4 regions of the Sphaerotilus montanus genome follow, and region 1 is predicted to be linked to each of the others. Evidence: predicted binding sites of a transcription regulator. Region 1 holds the regulator's gene; each other region holds the start of a gene.
The links. The regulator sigma-54, encoded in region 1, starts transcription at its own class of promoters, with help from an activator protein. The targets are predictions, from matches to a motif close to TGGCANGNAANCTGCTTT.
Positions count from the first base shown of each region.

Region 2: BDD16_RS10935 (CmpA/NrtA family ABC transporter substrate-binding protein) is a predicted target of sigma-54. The motif match lies at 2,441-2,458, and genes of this name have one in related genera.
Region 3: BDD16_RS11415 (pilin) is a predicted target of sigma-54. The motif match lies at 1,619-1,636, and genes of this name have one in related genera.
Region 4: BDD16_RS14700 (GDP-L-fucose synthase family protein) is a predicted target of sigma-54. The motif match lies at 2,166-2,183, and genes of this name have one in related genera.

Region 1 covers NZ_JACCFH010000001.1:1,802,705-1,806,912, reverse strand. The annotation lists gene BDD16_RS08140 (DUF4126 domain-containing protein) at 1-620, shown strand, start outside; gene BDD16_RS08135 (hypothetical protein) at 592-843, opposite strand; gene BDD16_RS08130 (RNA polymerase factor sigma-54) at 1,041-2,630, opposite strand; gene lptB (LPS export ABC transporter ATP-binding protein) at 2,647-3,399, opposite strand; gene lptA (lipopolysaccharide transport periplasmic protein LptA) at 3,396-4,004, opposite strand; gene BDD16_RS08115 (thiol:disulfide interchange protein DsbA/DsbL) at 4,140-4,208, opposite strand, start outside.
Region 2 covers NZ_JACCFH010000001.1:2,423,922-2,428,129, reverse strand. The annotation lists gene BDD16_RS10945 (ABC transporter ATP-binding protein) at 1-29, opposite strand, end outside; gene ntrB (nitrate ABC transporter permease) at 59-970, opposite strand; gene BDD16_RS10935 (CmpA/NrtA family ABC transporter substrate-binding protein) at 1,022-2,275, opposite strand; gene icmF (fused isobutyryl-CoA mutase/GTPase IcmF) at 2,668-4,208, shown strand, end outside.
Region 3 covers NZ_JACCFH010000001.1:2,523,021-2,527,228, reverse strand. The annotation lists gene BDD16_RS11420 (PglL family O-oligosaccharyltransferase) at 1-976, opposite strand, end outside; gene BDD16_RS11415 (pilin) at 1,095-1,583, opposite strand; gene groL (chaperonin GroEL) at 1,883-3,535, opposite strand; gene groES (co-chaperone GroES) at 3,575-3,865, opposite strand; gene BDD16_RS11400 (DUF3422 family protein) at 4,048-4,208, shown strand, end outside.
Region 4 covers NZ_JACCFH010000001.1:3,207,420-3,211,627, reverse strand. The annotation lists gene gmd (GDP-mannose 4,6-dehydratase) at 1-1,022, opposite strand, end outside; gene BDD16_RS14700 (GDP-L-fucose synthase family protein) at 1,070-2,008, opposite strand; gene BDD16_RS14695 (glycosyltransferase WbuB) at 2,426-3,706, shown strand; gene BDD16_RS14690 (hypothetical protein) at 3,747-3,977, shown strand; gene BDD16_RS14685 (O-antigen ligase family protein) at 4,007-4,208, shown strand, end outside.

The DNA.
Region 1 (4,208 bases):
CCCTGCCGCTCGGCACACCGGAGCTGATGTCGATCGCCGCCACGCTGGGCTGGGCCAGCGGGCTGCGGCTGTACGCCGTGCTCTTCTGCACCGGGCTGGCCGGTTACCTGGGCTGGATACCGCTGCCGGGCGGGCTGCTCTGGCTGCAGCAGCCGGTGGTGCTGGGCGCGAGCGGGCTGATGCTGTCGGCCGAGTTCTTCGCCGACAAGATCCCCGGCTTCGACTCCTTCTGGGACCTGCTGCACACCTTCGTGCGCATCCCGGCGGGTGCAGCGCTGGCGGCGGCGGTCTTCGGTGGCGACGAGGGCAGCTGGTCGATGGCCGCGGCCGTGCTCGGCGGCTCGCTGGCGGCCACCGCCCATGTGGCCAAGACGACGACACGGGCGGCGGTCAACACCTCGCCCGAACCGTTCAGCAACTGGGGACTGTCACTCGCCGGGGACGCTGCGGTGCCGGCGATGCTGTGGCTGTCGTGGGTCCAGCCCCTGTGGGCCGCGGTCGGGCTCGGCGTGGCCGTGGTGGTGATGCTGGGGCTGACCTTCTGGCTGCTGCGCCACGTGCGGGCGCTGCTGCGGGGGCTGGTGCAGCGCTTCAGCGGCGCGTCGACAGCGCTGGACTGATGGCCGCCGCCGCCCGCAGCGGTGGCAGCGGCGTCTGGGTCATCAGGAACTGCTCGGCGAGCCGGCCCAGTTCCGCGCTGCCGCAGGCCCGGCACAGGCTGAGCACCGCGCGGGCGTATTCGGGCGGGCCGAGCATCAGGTTGATGTCCACATCCTCGCCCATCTCGTGCATGAGCAGATCGTGGATACGGCTGGCGATCTGGTGGCGGACTGGGTCGTGCATGGCGGGTCTCCTGGGTTCACCCCCAGTCCATTGCACGGGCCGTGCCGGCCAGATTGCAAATTCGATCACGCCATCGGAGCGCCCCGCCATGACCGCGCACCAAGGCCTGTCGGGGTAACTACCGGGCCGCGCCCGCAGCCATGCGCGGCACCGCCGCAGGCTGCCCCGAAATGGTGCGACCGCGGCAACCCGGTTGTTCAGATCGCCTTGCGCAGATTGGCCGGCGCGATCTTGAGCGCCTCGCGGTACTTGGCCACCGTGCGGCGCGCGACCTGGATGCCTTGCTCCTCCAGCATCGTGCTGAGCTGGCTGTCGGAGAGCGGCTTCTTCTGGTCCTCGGCGGCCACGAACTGCTTGATCAGCGCCCGCACCGCCGTGCTCGACGCATTGCCGCCCGCCTCGGTGTTCAGCGACGACCCGAAGAAATACTTCAGCTCGAAGGTGCCAAAGGGCGTGTTCATGTACTTGGCGGTGGTCACGCGCGAGATGGTGGACTCGTGCAGACCCAGCTCGTCGGCGATCTCGCGCAGCACCAGCGGCTTCATCGCGATCTCGCCGTGGGTGAAGAAGCCCTTCTGGCGCTCGACAATGGCCTGCGAGACCCGCTGGATGGTGTCGAAGCGCTGCAGGATGTTCTTGACGAACCAGCGCGCCTCCTGCAACCGCACCGCCAGCGTCGCGCCGCCCTCGTCGCCGGTGCGCTGGCTGCGGTGCTGGCGCAGGACCTGGGCGTAGAGGTCGTTGATGCGCAGCTTGGGCATCACGTCCGGGTTGAGCACGACACGCCAGCCGCGGCCCGCCTTCTGCACGATCACGTCCGGCACGACGATGTTGGCCTCGGCGCGGGCAAAGCGACGGCCGGGCTTGGGCTCCAGCGTCAGGATGAGCGTCTGCGCGTCGCGGATGTCGTCCTCGTCGGCGCCAGTGGCGGCCATGAGCTTCTTCATGTCGCGCCGGGCGAGCAGCTCCAGATGGCCCTGGCAGATCAGGATGGCCACGCGCTGCGCCTCGGTGCGGTCGCACTCGCGCAGCTGCAGCACCAGGCATTCGCCCAGGTCGCGGGCGCCGACGCCGCAGGGCTCCAGGTTCTGCAGCCAGCCCAGCGCGCAGCGCAGCTGGTCGATCAGCTCCTCGCGCAGCGTGGCGGCTTCCTCGTCGCCAGGCGTGTCGCCGATCGACAGCTCGATGGCCAGCCGCTCGGCGATGTCCTCCAGCGGGTCGGCCAGGTAGCCGTCCTCGTTGAGCGAGTCGATCAGGGCCTCGACCAGCAGCATGTCCTCGCCCGCCAGCCGCATGCCGAGCAGCTGGCCGCGCAGGTGGTCGTTGAGGCTTTCGGTGAGGCTGGAGCGCTCGCTCCAGTCACCGTCCTCGTCCTCGACGGCGTTGCTGCGCGCGCCGGACACGTCGGAGAGGCTGTCGTAGTCCTCGCGCTCGCTGCCGGAGTCCCAGTCGTTGCTGTCGCTGGCGCTGCTGTTGAAGTCCAGCTGGTCCACGCCGGGCGTTTCGGCCTCGGACGCCGGGCTGGTCGCCGCGGCCGGGGTGTCGCCGCCATCCCAGTCGTCGGTGGCCCCGGGGCTGCGCTCGGGCGGGGCCAGGGTGGTGTCGGCCATGGGCCGGTCCTGGGCGACCCCCTCTTCGTCGACTTCCAGGAACGGATTCGCTTCGAGCATCTGCTCGACTTCCTGGTGCAGCTCCAGCGTCGAGAGCTGCAGCAACCGGATCGATTGCTGCAGTTGTGGCGTCAGCGCCAGGTGCTGCGAGAGGCGGACCTGCAGGGAAGGTTTCATGGGATGGGGACCAAAATCACATGCGGAAATGTTCGCCGAGGTAGACCTTGCGCACGTCCGGGTTGTCGACGATGGCCGCCGGCGTCCCTTCGGCCAGCACACGGCCCTCGCTGATGATGTAGGCGCGGTCGCAGATGCCCAGCGTCTCGCGCACGTTGTGGTCGGTGATCAGCACGCCGATGCCGCGCGCCTTCAGGAAACCGATGATGCGCTGGATCTCGATCACCGCAATCGGATCAACCCCGGCAAAGGGCTCGTCCAGCAGGATGAAACGCGGCTGCGTGGCCAGCGCCCGGGCGATCTCCACCCGCCGGCGCTCGCCGCCCGAGAGGGCAGGGGCGGGGCTGGCGCGCAGCCGATCGATCGACAGGTCGTGGAGCAGGCCGTCCAGCAGCGACTCGATGCGTGCGGTGCCGAGCGGGCGGCCGTTCTCGTCGTGCTGCAGCTCCAGCACGGCGCGGATGTTCTCCTCGACCGTGAGACGCCGGAAGATCGAGGCCTCCTGCGGCAGGTAGGACAGCCCGAGCCGCGCCCGCTGGTGGATCGGCAGGCGCTGCACCTCGGCGCCATCGATGCGGATGCTGCCCGCGTCGGCCCGCACCAGCCCGACCAGCATGTAGAAGCTGGTGGTCTTGCCCGCGCCGTTCGGACCGAGCAGACCGACCACCTCGCCGCTGCGCACCGAGAGGTGGACGTCCTTGACGACCAGCCGGGCGCCGTAGCGCTTCTGCAGGCCCTCGGCCTCCAGGCAACTGCGGGTGTCGGTCAACGCGGAACCTCCGGGCTGGCGGCCTCGGGCGCCGGACTGGCGGACTTGCGCGGCGTCACCACGCCCTTGACGCGCCCGCCACCCGCTGCCGTCGCGGCCGCGCCAGCCGCACCACCGCCCTGCACCTCGAACACGTCGCGGGCATGGTTGTAGACGATGGTCTGGCCGGTGACCTGGTCCGCCGGCGCCCCGCCGCGCAGCACCCGCACCTGCGCCTGGTCGATGAAGCGCACGGTCTCGGTGACGGTGTCGTACTCGATGCGCCGGGCCTGGCCTTCGACGACCTCGTCCAGCCCTTCGCGCTTCTGGCGGAAGGTGGCGAGCTGGCCGTCGGCACCGGTCGCCGTGGCGAACTGGCCCTGGGCGGTTTCCCTCAGCTCGATCTGCGCAGCCTTGAGCACCAGCGTGCCGCGGGTGATCTCGACGCCGCCACTGAGCGTGCGGATCTTGCGCTTGCCGTCCAGCACCATGCGCCCCGCGTCAAACGCAAGCGCCTGCTCGCTGTCGGCCTTCTCCGCACGCACCGGCAGGCCGGACACCGCCAGCAGGGCAGCCAGCAGCAGGGCGGAATGTCGGGACAACAGCACGGAAACGGCAGGCAGCATGGAACACGGTCCCCGGAAAGCCCTGGGGTCAAGGCATGGAAATTGCATTGATTCTAGCCAGAAGCGACCGGGCCCGCGACATCTTCTGTCGCGGGCCCGGGGCATGGCGCGGTGCGGGGAATTCTTCAGGCGCGATCAGACGCCTTTGCGCGAGCGGGCGATGAGCTGGTCCGTCAGCGCCAGTGCGCGGACCTGTCCTTCGAG
Region 2 (4,208 bases), 620 kb from region 1:
CTGCGCTCGTCCAGGGAGGTGGTGCTCATGGTGCGGGTCCTCTCGAAGGCTCAGGGAGTCAGGAATAGTCGAAGCGGCGGGCGATGGCCACCAGCAGCGCTTCGAGCGCCACGCCCACGGCGCCGATGACGAAGATGGCGATCAGGATGTGTGCGACGTTGAGGTTGTTCCACTCGTCCCACAGCCAGAAACCGATGCCCTGCCCGCCCGTCAGCATCTCGGCCGCCACGATCACCAGCCACGCCGTGCCCACCGCCAGCCGCACGCCCGTCAGCATGTAGGGCAGCACGGCCGGGAACAGGATCTTGCGCAGGATCGTCAGTTCCGACAGGTTCAGCACACGGGCGACGTTGAGGTAGTCCTGCGGCACCTGCCGCACCCCCACCGCCGTGTTGATGACCATCGGCCAGATCGAGCAGATGAAGATGGTCCAGATCGCCGCCGGGTTGGCCGCCTTGAACACCATCAGGCCGATCGGCAGCCAGGCCAGCGGCGACACCGGGCGCAGCAGGCTGATGATCGGGTCGAGCATCTGGTTCAGGAAGTCGAAGCGGCCGATCATGAAGCCCAGCGGGATGCCCACCAGCGCCGCCAGACCGAAGCCCACGCCCACCCGCTGCAACGAGGACAGCACGTTCCAGCCGATGCCCTGGTCGTTCGGGCCGTTGACGTAGAACGGATCGGAGAACAGCTTGACCGCCGCGTGCCAGACCGGGACCGGGCCGGGCAGCTGCTTGTCGCCGCTGTGGGCCACCGCCTGCCAGACCAGCAGCAGCACGAGGAAGCCCAGCAGCGGTGCGGCGAAGCGCGCCATCGTCTTCAGACGCTGGGCCCGCGCCATGGCCGCCACCTGGGCCTTGAGCCGGGCCTGTGCGGCAACGTCGACCACGGGAGCCGGGGCCTCGGGCACGGCACGGACCGTGTCATCGGGGGCGACGCTGGCCGACAGGGGCAAGGTCATGGCGTTCATCGAAATCTCCTGAGGTGGGTGGGACATGGCGGTGGCCTCCAGGGCGCCCGCTCAGGCCGCCTTGATCTTGAAAGACGCGGCGTACTTGGCCGGATTCGAGCCGTCCCACACCACGCCATCACCCAGCTTGCTGGTGCGCATGTCGCTCTTGGGCACGCTGACCTTGAGTTGCGCGGCCGCTTCCTTGTAGAGCGCCGTCTGGTTGATCGCCTTGGCCACGCCGAGGTAGTCCGGGTCGCTCTTGAGCAGGCCCCAGCGCTTGTGCTGGGTCAGGAACCACATGCCGTCCGACAGGTAGGGGTAGTTCACCGCACCGTCGTTGAAGAACTTCATGTGGTTCGGATCGTCCCAGGTCTTGCCCATGCCGTTCTGGTAGCGGCCCAGGATGCGCTGGTTGATCGCGTCGACCGACGTGTTGACGTAGGACTTCTCGGCGATCGTCTCCGCCATCTTCATCTTGTTCTGCAGGCCGGCGTCGATCCAGCGGCTGGCGTCCAGCACCGCCATGATCATGGCGCGCGCCGTGTTCGGGTTCTTCTGGACAAACTCGGCGGTGCAGCCCAGGACCTTCTCGGGGTGGTCCTTCCAGATGTCCTGGGTCGTGGTCGCGGTCACGCCGATGCCGTCGATGATGGCGCGGTGGTTCCAGGGCTCGCCGACGCAGAACCCGTCCATGTTGCCCACGCGCATGTTGGCCACCATCTGCGGCGGCGGCACGGTGATGACCTTGGCGTCCGACATCGGGTTGATGCCGTTGGAGGCCAGCCAGTAGTACAGCCACATCGCGTGGGTGCCGGTCGGGAAGGTCTGCGCGAAGGTGTATTCACGCGGCTCGGCCTTCATGACCTTGGCCAGACCGGCGCCATCGACCGCGCCCTTGTCGGCCAGCTTCTTGGACAGCGTGATCGCCTGGCCGTTGTTGTTGAGGGTCATCAGCACGGCCATGTCCTTCTTCGGGCCGCTCACGCCGAGGTGGACACCGTAGACCAGACCGTAGAGCACGTGCGCCGCATCCAGCTCGCCATTGACCAGCTTGTCGCGCACGGCGGCCCAGGACGATTCCTTGGACGGAATGATCTTGATGCCGTACTTCTCGTCGAACTTCATCACCGAGGCCATCACGACCGAGGCGCAGTCGGTCAGCGGGATGAAGCCGATGCGGACTTCCTTCTTCTCGGGGGCGTCCGAGCCGGCGGCCCAGGCACCGCCGGGCAAGGCGACCGCGCTGCCTGCGGCCGTCACGGCGGCGGCACGCTGGAGGAAGTCGCGTCGAGACGGGTTGACAGGAAACAGGGGCGTCGTCATGTGCAGTTCTCCGGGCCCCGCGGGGGCCGATTCGGGCAAAAAAAAGCGGCGTCACGATCGTTGATCCGACCCCCCGGCTTGCACCGGAAGAATCGGGACGATCGGACGCCGTTGTCCAAAATGTCCCACCTAGTGAGCCCCCGTGGCCGGAGACTCGCAGAAGGTATTGCAGGGACCGTGCCAGCCTGTTTCTGCCCTGTACAACAGGTCTGGCGATGCTGCATCGCACCATCGGCACGCAGATCGGGCCGAAATGCACCGAAACAGGGCGGACCAGACACATCTCGATGCATGAAACGCCGAGATCCCGCGGGTTCCCCCCAACTGACGTTTACGTAAACGTCAATGGACAATCAGCGTCCACGTCCTGATGCCCCGAACGGAGTCCCCTGATGACCGACCTGTCCGCCGACCACAAGGCCCTTGCCAGCTACCGCCCGACGAACAAGGTGCGTTTCGTCACCGCCGCGAGCCTGTTCGACGGCCACGACGCCGCCATCAACATCATGCGGCGCATCCTGCAGGGCATGGGCACCGAGGTGATCCACCTGGGCCACAACCGCTCGGTCGATGAAGTGGTCACCGCCGCATTGCAGGAAGACGTGCAGGGGATCGCGGTCAGCTCCTACCAGGGCGGCCATGTCGAGTACTTCAAGTACATGGTCGAGCTGCTCAAGGCGCGCGGCGGCGCGCACATCCAGGTCTTCGGCGGCGGCGGCGGCGTGATCGTGCCGGCCGAGATCCGCGACCTGAGCAGCCACGGCGTGCGCATCTTCAGCCCCGAGGACGGCCAGCGCATGGGGCTTGCCGGGATGATCGGCGAGATGGTGATGCGCTGCGACCAGGATCTGTCGAGTTACGCGCCGACCGACCTCGCCGCGCTGCAGGGCCACACCGAAGCCGCCTGGCGCGCGCTGGCGCAGCTCATCACCGCGCTGGAAAACGGCAAGGCGGACGCGGGCGTGGTCGCCGCCGTGCATGAAGCGGCGAAGGCAAGCAAGACCCCCGTGCTCGGCATCACCGGCACCGGCGGCGCCGGCAAGTCCAGCCTCACCGACGAGCTGATCCGCCGCTTCCGCCTCGACCAGGACGACGCGCTGCGCATCGCCGTCATCAGCATCGACCCGTCGCGGCGCAAGAGCGGCGGCGCCCTGCTCGGCGACCGCATCCGCATGAACGCCACCGGCCCGTGGTCGAACGGCCAGCGCGTCTACGTGCGCAGCCTCGCCACGCGCGACACCGGCTCGGAAGTCTCGGCCGCGCTGCCCGAGGTGCTGGCCGCCGCGAAGGTCGCCGGCTTCGACCTGGTCATCGTGGAGACCTCCGGCATCGGCCAGGGTGACGCGGCGATCGTGCCCTTCGTCGACGTGCCGATGTACGTGATGACGCCCGAGTTCGGCGCTGCCAGCCAACTGGAGAAGATCGACATGCTCGACTTCGCCGAGTTCGTCGCCATCAACAAGTTCGACCGCAAGGGCTCGGCGGATGCGCTGCGCGATGTCGCCAAGCAGGTGCAGCGCAACCGCGAAGCCTTCACCGTGATGCCCGACCAGATGCCGGTGTTCGGCACGATGGCCAGCCGCTTCAACGACGACGGCGTGACGGCGCTCTACCAGGCGCTCAAGGTCCGCCTCGGTGCGCTAGGCCTGCAGCTTGCCGAAGGCCGCCTGCCGCTGGTCAATACCCGCCACAGCACGCACCAGACGCCCATCGTCCCGGCCGCCCGCACCCGCTACCTCGCCGAGATCGCCGACACCGTGCGCGGCTACAAGGCCCGGGTCCGCCAGCAGGCCACGCTTGCCCGCGAGATCCAGCAGCTGCGCGCCAGCGCCTTGATGTTCAAGCAGTCCAATCCGGCCAAGAACCGCGGTGTCGAGGCCCTGACGGAACTGGCCGAGGAACGCGAAGCCCGGCTCGACCCCAGCGCGAAGAA
Region 3 (4,208 bases), 720 kb from region 1:
CGACCGGCCGGCCCGGGAACGGGGTCATCGACCAGATGAAGTTGTAGGCCCCGAACCCGACACCCGTCCACGGATGGGTGCGGACCATGTCCCAGGTGTTGGACCAGATCTTGCCGCGCGAGCTGCTCGGGTCGCCGTGCAGCGTCTTCTTGAGCTGGTCCTCGCCGTAGAACATCACGCCGTGCGCCGAGAGCCACTGCTCCAGCCCCCACCAGCTCAGCGCGTACAGCGGCAGCATGGCCAGCAGCAGCCAGCGCACCGGGGACGGCAGCCGCCGGTCGACCGCGCCCCAGAGCGCCAGCAGCACCACGCCGACCAGCCCGGTGCGGGAGGCCGTCAGCGCCACGCTGAAGACCAGCACGCTCAGCACGGCCGCCAGCACGGCCAGGGGCTGGCGCTCGCGCACACCGAGCCAGACGGCGGCCGCTGCCGCCCACAGCAACAGCGTGGAGAGCTGGTTCGGCTGGCGCATGTTGCCGATGGCGCGGCCGGCGATGGTGGGGAAGGAGATCAGGCGGCCATCGGCGAGTTCGGGGCGAAACACCTGCACCACGCCGACCACGACACTCAGCAGCCCGGCCACCAGCAGCGCCGTCATCAGCGGGGTGACCCAGTCGTCGATGCGACCGGCGCGGGTGGCGGCGGCCGTGGCATGCACCAGCGCACCGGCCAGCACCAGGCACGCCAGCGGCGCCAGGCGCTGGCCCCACGGCGTGCTGGACGTGAGGATGGCCGCGACCAGCAGCGCACCGGCGACCAGCAGCAGCTTCGTCGCCCCCGAGGACGGCTGTGACGAGAGGCTGGGCCGCGCGGTCAATGCCCAGACCAGCAACCAGACCCCGCAGCCACCGAAGGCCACGACCTGGTTGAAGTAGGTCGAGGTGGGCGGCATGCTGCCGGCGATCAGGAAAGGAAGCGCCACCGCCAGCAGGGCCAGTGGCAGAAAGGAGACGGGGGGGTGATCGGGCGAGGTCATGAGTGGCTGATCATAGCGAGGCCACCGTCCGGAACCCTGAAACGACAAATGCGCCCGGAGGCGCATTTGCGATTTCAAACCGTGGACAAGAGCCCAAGCCTAGCTCAGGCAAATTGCATCACGGATAGACGCCGCGGCAGGATGCCGGCAGATACTTGCCCGGGATCGTGGTGCCGTCAGCAGCCAGACCACAGCGCCAGCCAGCGATCGTCTTGCCACCATCAGCTGTACCGACCAGGGCGGTCGTGCTGCTCTGGATCGGGACCAGCGTCAGCGCGTTCGTCGTCGAAGTCAACTGATTGAGATTGCTGTGGTTAGCAACAACGGTGACGACACCGTTCGCATCGACCGCCACGCTTGTCACGAACTTGGTAGCGGTCACGCTACAGCTCGTTGGCAGCACAGCGGACACATCTGCGACGTTTGATGACTGGACCGCCTCGGTAATGCTTGTACGGCACGACGAAGCAGCCAGCACAACTTCTGAAACCTTGGCCCGGACCGTGTAGTCCTGATACGCCGGCAGCGCGACGGCGGCCAGGATGCCGATGATCGCCACGACGATCATCAGTTCGATCAGCGTGAAACCTTGTTGAACTCGCTTCATGTTGCTTCCTGCAATGGGGGTGGAGATATTTCTGCAGTGCAGGGGCCGTGCCAGCCTGGAATCACGCAGAAACGCCCTGAATCGCCCGCTGCTGCCCGGTTGGAACGACAGGAATCGGTGCTTGGCAAGCCGGTCACTGCCAAAAAATGTCACTTTGCAGGTGCGCTGAACAGGACACGTCACCCTTGTTTGCGGGGGTAACCAGCCCTTCGACAGACCGAACCAGACCAGACAAAAAAAGGGCCGCATCGCTGCGGCCCTTTTCGCTTGTGCGCTGAGCGTTGCTCAGGCAGCGGACATTACATGCCCATGCCGCCCATGTCGCCCATGCCGCCCATGCCGCCGCCGCCCATGCCGCCAGCACCGGACTCGTCCTTCGGTGCTTCAGCGATCATGCACTCGGTGGTCAGCATCAGCGATGCGACCGACGCGGCGTTCTGCAGCGCGGTGCGGGTGACCTTCGTCGGGTCCAGGATGCCCATGTCGATCATGTCGCCATAGGTGTCGTTGGCGGCGTTGAAGCCGTAGTTGCCCGAACCAGCCAGGATGGCGTTCACGACCACGCTCGGCTCGCCACCGGCGTTGGCCACGATTTCGCGCAGCGGGGCTTCGATGGCCTTCAGGACCAGCTTGATGCCGGCGTCCTGGTCCGCGTTGTCACCGGCGATGACGCCAGCAGCCTGACGCGCACGCAGCAGGGCCACGCCGCCGCCAGCCACGATGCCTTCTTCGACGGCGGCACGGGTCGCGTGCAGCGCGTCTTCGACACGGGCCTTCTTTTCCTTCATCTCGACTTCGGTGGCAGCACCGACCTTGATGACGGCCACACCGCCGGCCAGCTTGGCCACGCGCTCTTGCAGCTTCTCGCGGTCGTAGTCGCTCGACGCTTCTTCGATCTGGATGCGGATCTGCTTGACGCGCGCTTCGATGATGTCGGCGGTACCGGCGCCATCGATGATGATGGTGTTTTCCTTGCCCACTTCGACGCGCTTGGCCTGGCCCAGATCGGCCAGCGTGACCTTGTCCAGCGACATGCCGACTTCTTCGGCGATGACCTTGCCGCCCGTCAGGATGGCGATGTCTTCCAGCATGGCCTTGCGGCGGTCGCCGAAGCCCGGAGCCTTGACAGCCACGACCTTCAGGATGCCGCGGATGGTGTTCACCACCAGCGTGGCCAGCGCTTCGCCGTCCACGTCTTCAGCGACGATCAGCAGCGGGCGACCAGCCTTGGCGACTTGCTCCAGCGTCGGCAGCAGGTCACGGATGTTGGACACCTTCTTGTCGTACAGCAGCACGAAGGGGTTGTCCAGGATCGCCGACTGCTTTTCCGGGTTGTTGATGAAGTACGGCGACAGGTAGCCGCGGTCGAACTGCATGCCCTCGACGATGTCGAGTTCGTTGTCCAGCGACTTGCCGTCTTCGACGGTGATGACGCCTTCCTTGCCGACCTTGTCCATCGCCTTGGCGATGATCTCGCCGATCGACGAATCGCTGTTGGCGGAGATCGAGCCGACCTGGCTGATTTCCTTGGTGGTCGTCGTGGCCTTCGAAGCGGCCTTCAGCTGGGCAACCAGGGCGGTGACCGCCTTGTCGATGCCGCGCTTCAGGTCCATCGGGTTCATGCCGGCGGCCACGTACTTCATGCCTTCGCGCACGATGGCTTGCGCCAGCACGGTGGCGGTGGTGGTGCCGTCACCGGCGTTGTCGGAGGTCTTGGAAGCGACTTCCTTGACCATCTGCGCGCCCATGTTCTGCAGCTTGTCCTTCAGTTCGACTTCCTTGGCGACCGAGACACCGTCCTTGGTCACGGTCGGGGCGCCGAACGAGCGCTCCAGAACGACGTTGCGTCCCTTCGGGCCCAGCGTGACCTTGACCGCGTTGGCCAGGATGTTCACGCCTTCAACCATGCGGTGACGGGCGTCTGCACCAAAAATAACGTCTTTAGCTGCCATGTTCTGACTCCGGAATCTTGAATGAATGAAGGGACGGGATTACTTGCCGACGACGGCGAAGAGGTCTTCTTCGCGCATCACGAGCAGTTCGTCGCCATCAACCTTGACCGACTGGCCGCTGTACTTGCCGAACAGGACGCGATCGCCCACGGCAACGTTCAGGGCGATGAAGTCGCCCTTGTCGTTGCGCTTGCCCGGGCCGACGGCCAGCACTTCACCCTGGTCGGGCTTCTCTGCGGCGTTGTCGGGGATCACGATGCCCGAGGCGGTCTTGGTTTCTTGTTCCAGACGCTTGACGATGACGCGGTCGTGCAGAGGACGAAGTTTCATTGCATCTCCTAGATACAGAACGAATTCAGTGGGTGGGTCACTAGCACTCACCGGTGGCGAGTGCTAACAGGACTGATTATAGGAACGCTCCCGGCGCTTTCAAGAGGAGCCCCGCAGAGAAACCGCTAATCTTCTGGGGCTGCTCCCGGCCTGCCTCTCCGTGCTCCCCGCCCGACATGCCCATGAACACCCTGCCCGACGCCCGAACCGCCCTGCCCCCGGACGATGATCTCCGCGCAATCCTGCACAACGAGGTCCATGCACGGCCAACGGCCCGCATCCGGCTGCCGGCACTGGTGGTCTATGTCGCGGTCCTGAACGACGGGGTGCGCCGGGAAGACGA
Region 4 (4,208 bases), 1.4 Mb from region 1:
AACGTCGTCGTCGGCGTCCAGCCCAGCTTGGCCTTGGCCTTGCTCGGATCCCCCAGCAGCGTTTCCACTTCCGTCGGCCGGTAATAACGCGGATCCACCTTCACGATCACGTCGCCCACCTTGACCTTGGCCTTGTCGCCGGTCACGGCCGCCACGACGCCAATTTCCTTCTCGCCTTCGCCTTCGAACTTGATCGTGACGCCCAGTTCAGCCGCCGCGCGCTCGACAAACTGCCGCACGCTGTATTGCACGCCGGTGGCGATGACAAAGTCTTCGGCCGTGTCCTGCTGCAGCATCATCCACTGCATCTCGACATAGTCACGGGCGTGGCCCCAGTCGCGCAGCGCGCTCATGTTGCCGAGGTACAGGCAGTCCTGCAGGCCCAGCGAAATACGGGCGATGGCGCGGGTGATCTTGCGAGTCACGAAGGTTTCGCCGCGCAGCGGGCTTTCGTGGTTGAACAGGATGCCGTTGCAGGCGTACATGCCATAGGCCTCGCGGTAGTTCACCGTGATCCAGTAGGCGTACATCTTGGCCACGGCATACGGGCTGCGCGGGTAGAAGGGCGTGGTTTCCTTCTGCGGGATTTCCTGCACCAGGCCATACAGCTCGGAGGTGCTGGCCTGGTAGAAGCGGGTCTTCTTTTCCAGGCCCAGGATGCGGATGGCTTCCAGGATGCGCAGGGTGCCGATGCCGTCGGCGTTGGCGGTGTATTCCGGCGTCTCGAAGGAGACGGCCACGTGGCTCATGGCGGCCAGGTTGTAGATCTCGTCGGGCTGCACCTGCTGGATGATGCGCACCAGGCTGGTGGAATCGGTCAGGTCGCCGTAGTGGAGCGTGAACTGGCGGTTGTCGACGTGCGGATCCTGGTACAGGTGGTCGATGCGGTCGGTGTTGAACAGGCTGCTGCGGCGCTTGATGCCGTGGACCTCGTAGCCCTTCTTCAGGAGCAGTTCCGCCAGATACGCGCCGTCCTGGCCCGTCACGCCCGAGATCAGGGCAACCTTCTTGTTCGTCGACATAGCTTCGTTACTTCCGTTGAAAAATTTGAGTGGAATGGAGAGATGGATCAGGCGTTGTGAAACGGCGCTGACTCGTAAGCAAGGCGGATACCGTCGCGCAGACCGGTCCTGGCCGTCCAGCCCAGGCCCGCCAGGCGGCTGACGTCGAGCAGCTTGCGGGGGGTGCCATCCGGCTTGGTGGCGTCGAAGGTGATGCGCCCGCGGAAGCCGACCACGTCCATGACGGTCTCGGCCAGCTCGCGGATGGTGACGTCGGTGCCCGTACCGATGTTGACCAGCGGGCCGTCGTAGCCACGCTCCATCAGGTGGACGCAGGCGTCGGCCAGATCGTCCACGTACAGGAACTCGCGCATGGGGGTGCCGCTGCCCCAGACGACGTATTCATCGTCACCGCGCAGCTTGGCCTCGTGCGCCTTGCGCATCAGTGCGGGCAGCACGTGGCTGTTGGCGAGGTCGTAGTTGTCGTTCGGGCCGTAGAGGTTGGTGGGCATGGCGCTCACGTACTGGCGGCCGTACTGGTGGTTGTAGGCCTCGGCGAGCTTGATGCCAGCGATCTTGGCGATGGCATATGGCTCGTTGGTCGGCTCCAGCGGGCCGGTGAGCAGGTAGTCTTCCCGGATCGGCTGCGGGCAGTCGCGCGGGTAGATGCAGCTGGAGCCCAGGAACATCAGGCGCTGCACACCGGCGAGGTGGGCGCCGTGGATCAGGTTGGCCTCGATCAGCAGGTTCTGATAGAGGAAGTCGGCGCGGTAGAGGTTGTTGGCGTTGATGCCCCCGACCTTGGCTGCGGCGATGAAGAGGTAGTCGGGCCGTTCCTGCTCCAGGAACGACAACACCGCGCGCTGGTCCAGCAGATCCAGCTCCGCGCGGCTGCGGGTGATGACCTGGGTGTAGCCGCCGGCCTGCAGGCGGCGCACCAGCGCGCTGCCGACCATGCCACGGTGTCCGGTCACGAAGATCTTGGAGTGCAAGTCGATAGTGTTCATTGGAGATGCGGGTGGATGCGTCCGTGCCTCTGGACACCGGCACGCACTCAAAAGTGATTCAAGAAGTAACTTTTGCGATCGACCGCGCAAGCCACCTGACGACAAGATCTGTCGGATCTTCGCCCGGAGGGCGGTGCTGCAGGGATGGCGCACAGCGGGAGCAGATTGCGTGCCGGATCTTAGTAGATCGGATCCGGATCACCGGTGTCCAGCGCGCGCTTCGGGATAAGAACTGGAAACGAGTCGTTTTTCTCACGGTCAATGAGTAATCACCCGTGTTCACGGTGCGGCGTGTGTTCTGACCCATGAAGGGACAAAGTGGTGTACTAAACTGCGGCGTCGTTTGGGTGCGACATCGGGCGCAGATCTTGCTCGGTCCACCCCGGCACACAACAACACCGCGGGAGAACAGCAGCGATGCGGATTCTGATCCATGGGATCAACTTTCACCCAGAGCCGACTGGCATCGGCAAGTACTCTGGGGACATGGCCGCCGGCTTGGTGGCGATGGGACATCAGGTCCGCGTGGTCGCCGCCCCGCCGTACTACCCCGACTGGCGCATCAGCGACGGCTGGGCCAACCGCTATGCACGCCATGCCTGGAGCGGTGTCGATGTGTGGCGCGTTCCGCTGTGGGTGCCGGCCGCGCCGTCCGGCCTCAAGCGCATCGTTCACTTACTGAGTTTTTCAATTGCGGCGCTGCCTGTGTTGGCGATGCAACTGTTCTGGCGCCCTCAGGTGGTGATGGTGGTGGCACCGGCACTGACCTCCGCGCCCGGCGGCTGGCTGACGGCGCGCCTGTCTGGCGCACGCGCCTGGCTGCACGTGCAGGACTTCGAGGTGGACGCCGCCTTCGAGCTGGGCCTGATCAACGACACCGGCCTGGTGCGCAAGGTGGTGACGGGCATCGAGCGCTGGCTGCTGAAGCGCTTCGACCGCGTCTCGACCATCTCGTGGCGCATGCTGGACCGCACGAAGGCCAAGGGCGTGGGCCAGGAGCGGCTGGTCTTCCTGCCGAACTGGGTCGGTGACCAGGCGGTCGATGACTTTGTCGGCCAGAGCCGCTACCGGGAAGAGCTGGGCATTCCGGCGGACGCCGTGGTCGCCCTGTTTTCGGGCACGCTGGGGGGCAAGCAGGGTCTGGACCTGCTGCCGGAGGCCGCACGGCTGATCACGGACCACCCGCAGCTGGTGGTGGTGATCTGCGGTGACGGCGTGATGAAGCCGCAACTGGAAGCCGCCTGCGAAGGTCTGGCGAACGTGCGCATGCTGCCGCTGCAGCCGGCGGAGCGGCTGGCCGAGCTGCTGCACATGGCCGACATCCACCTGCTGCCCCAGAACCCGGGGGCGGCGGATCTGGTGATGCCCTCGAAGCTGTCCGGCATGCTGGGCAGCGGGCGCCCGGTCGTGACCACGGCAGAGGCCGGTACCGAACTTGCACACGTCGTCATGGAGTGCGGCCGCGTCGTGCCGCCCGGTGACGCAAAGAGTCTGGCGCAAGCGCTGGTCGATCTGGCAGAACAGCCACGCCTGCGGGCAGAACTGGGCGCCAAGGCCAACGAGTACGCGAGAAAGCACCTGGTTCGTTCCGTGGTGCTGGGCCGGCTCAACATGTGCCTGCAAGCGTGTACGGACCACACGATTGCGGGGGTTGAGCTTCCCTTGGAAACCACTCAAACTTCTGGTAGGAGTGGATAATTTCACTTCAGTTGTTTATTTCAATTTAAGGAGCGGAAGCATGTCTTCTCAGTTCAAGATTCAGGGATCGCTGAAAGCACTCATGGCAGCAGCGACGATGGCGGTTCTGTCGCTGCCCGCGATGGACGCCAGCGCACAGCGCGCACCGACCATCAGCGGTGGCCGTGGCACGCCGACCGTCGTGCGCCCGGCTCGCCCGATGGTGCCGCCCCGGCCGGTGGTGGTAGTCCCGCCGTGCAAGCGCGGCGGCCCCGGCATCACCCCGTGCTGATGCAGATTGGCTGACACACAGGAGCTTCCTTGAAGAAGTTCTCATGGGCCCAGCAGGCCGAACGCGGTCTGCTGGGCTTTTTCATGGTCGCGCTGGTGTGGCTGCCGTTGCCGCTGGCCAGCAACCGCCAGTGGGCGGTGGCGCTGTTCGCCGCCATCGTGTGGCTGCTGCTGGCCGCGGGCGGGCTGTTGCGGCTGAACGCAAGCACCGCACGGGCCGACGCACCCCGCA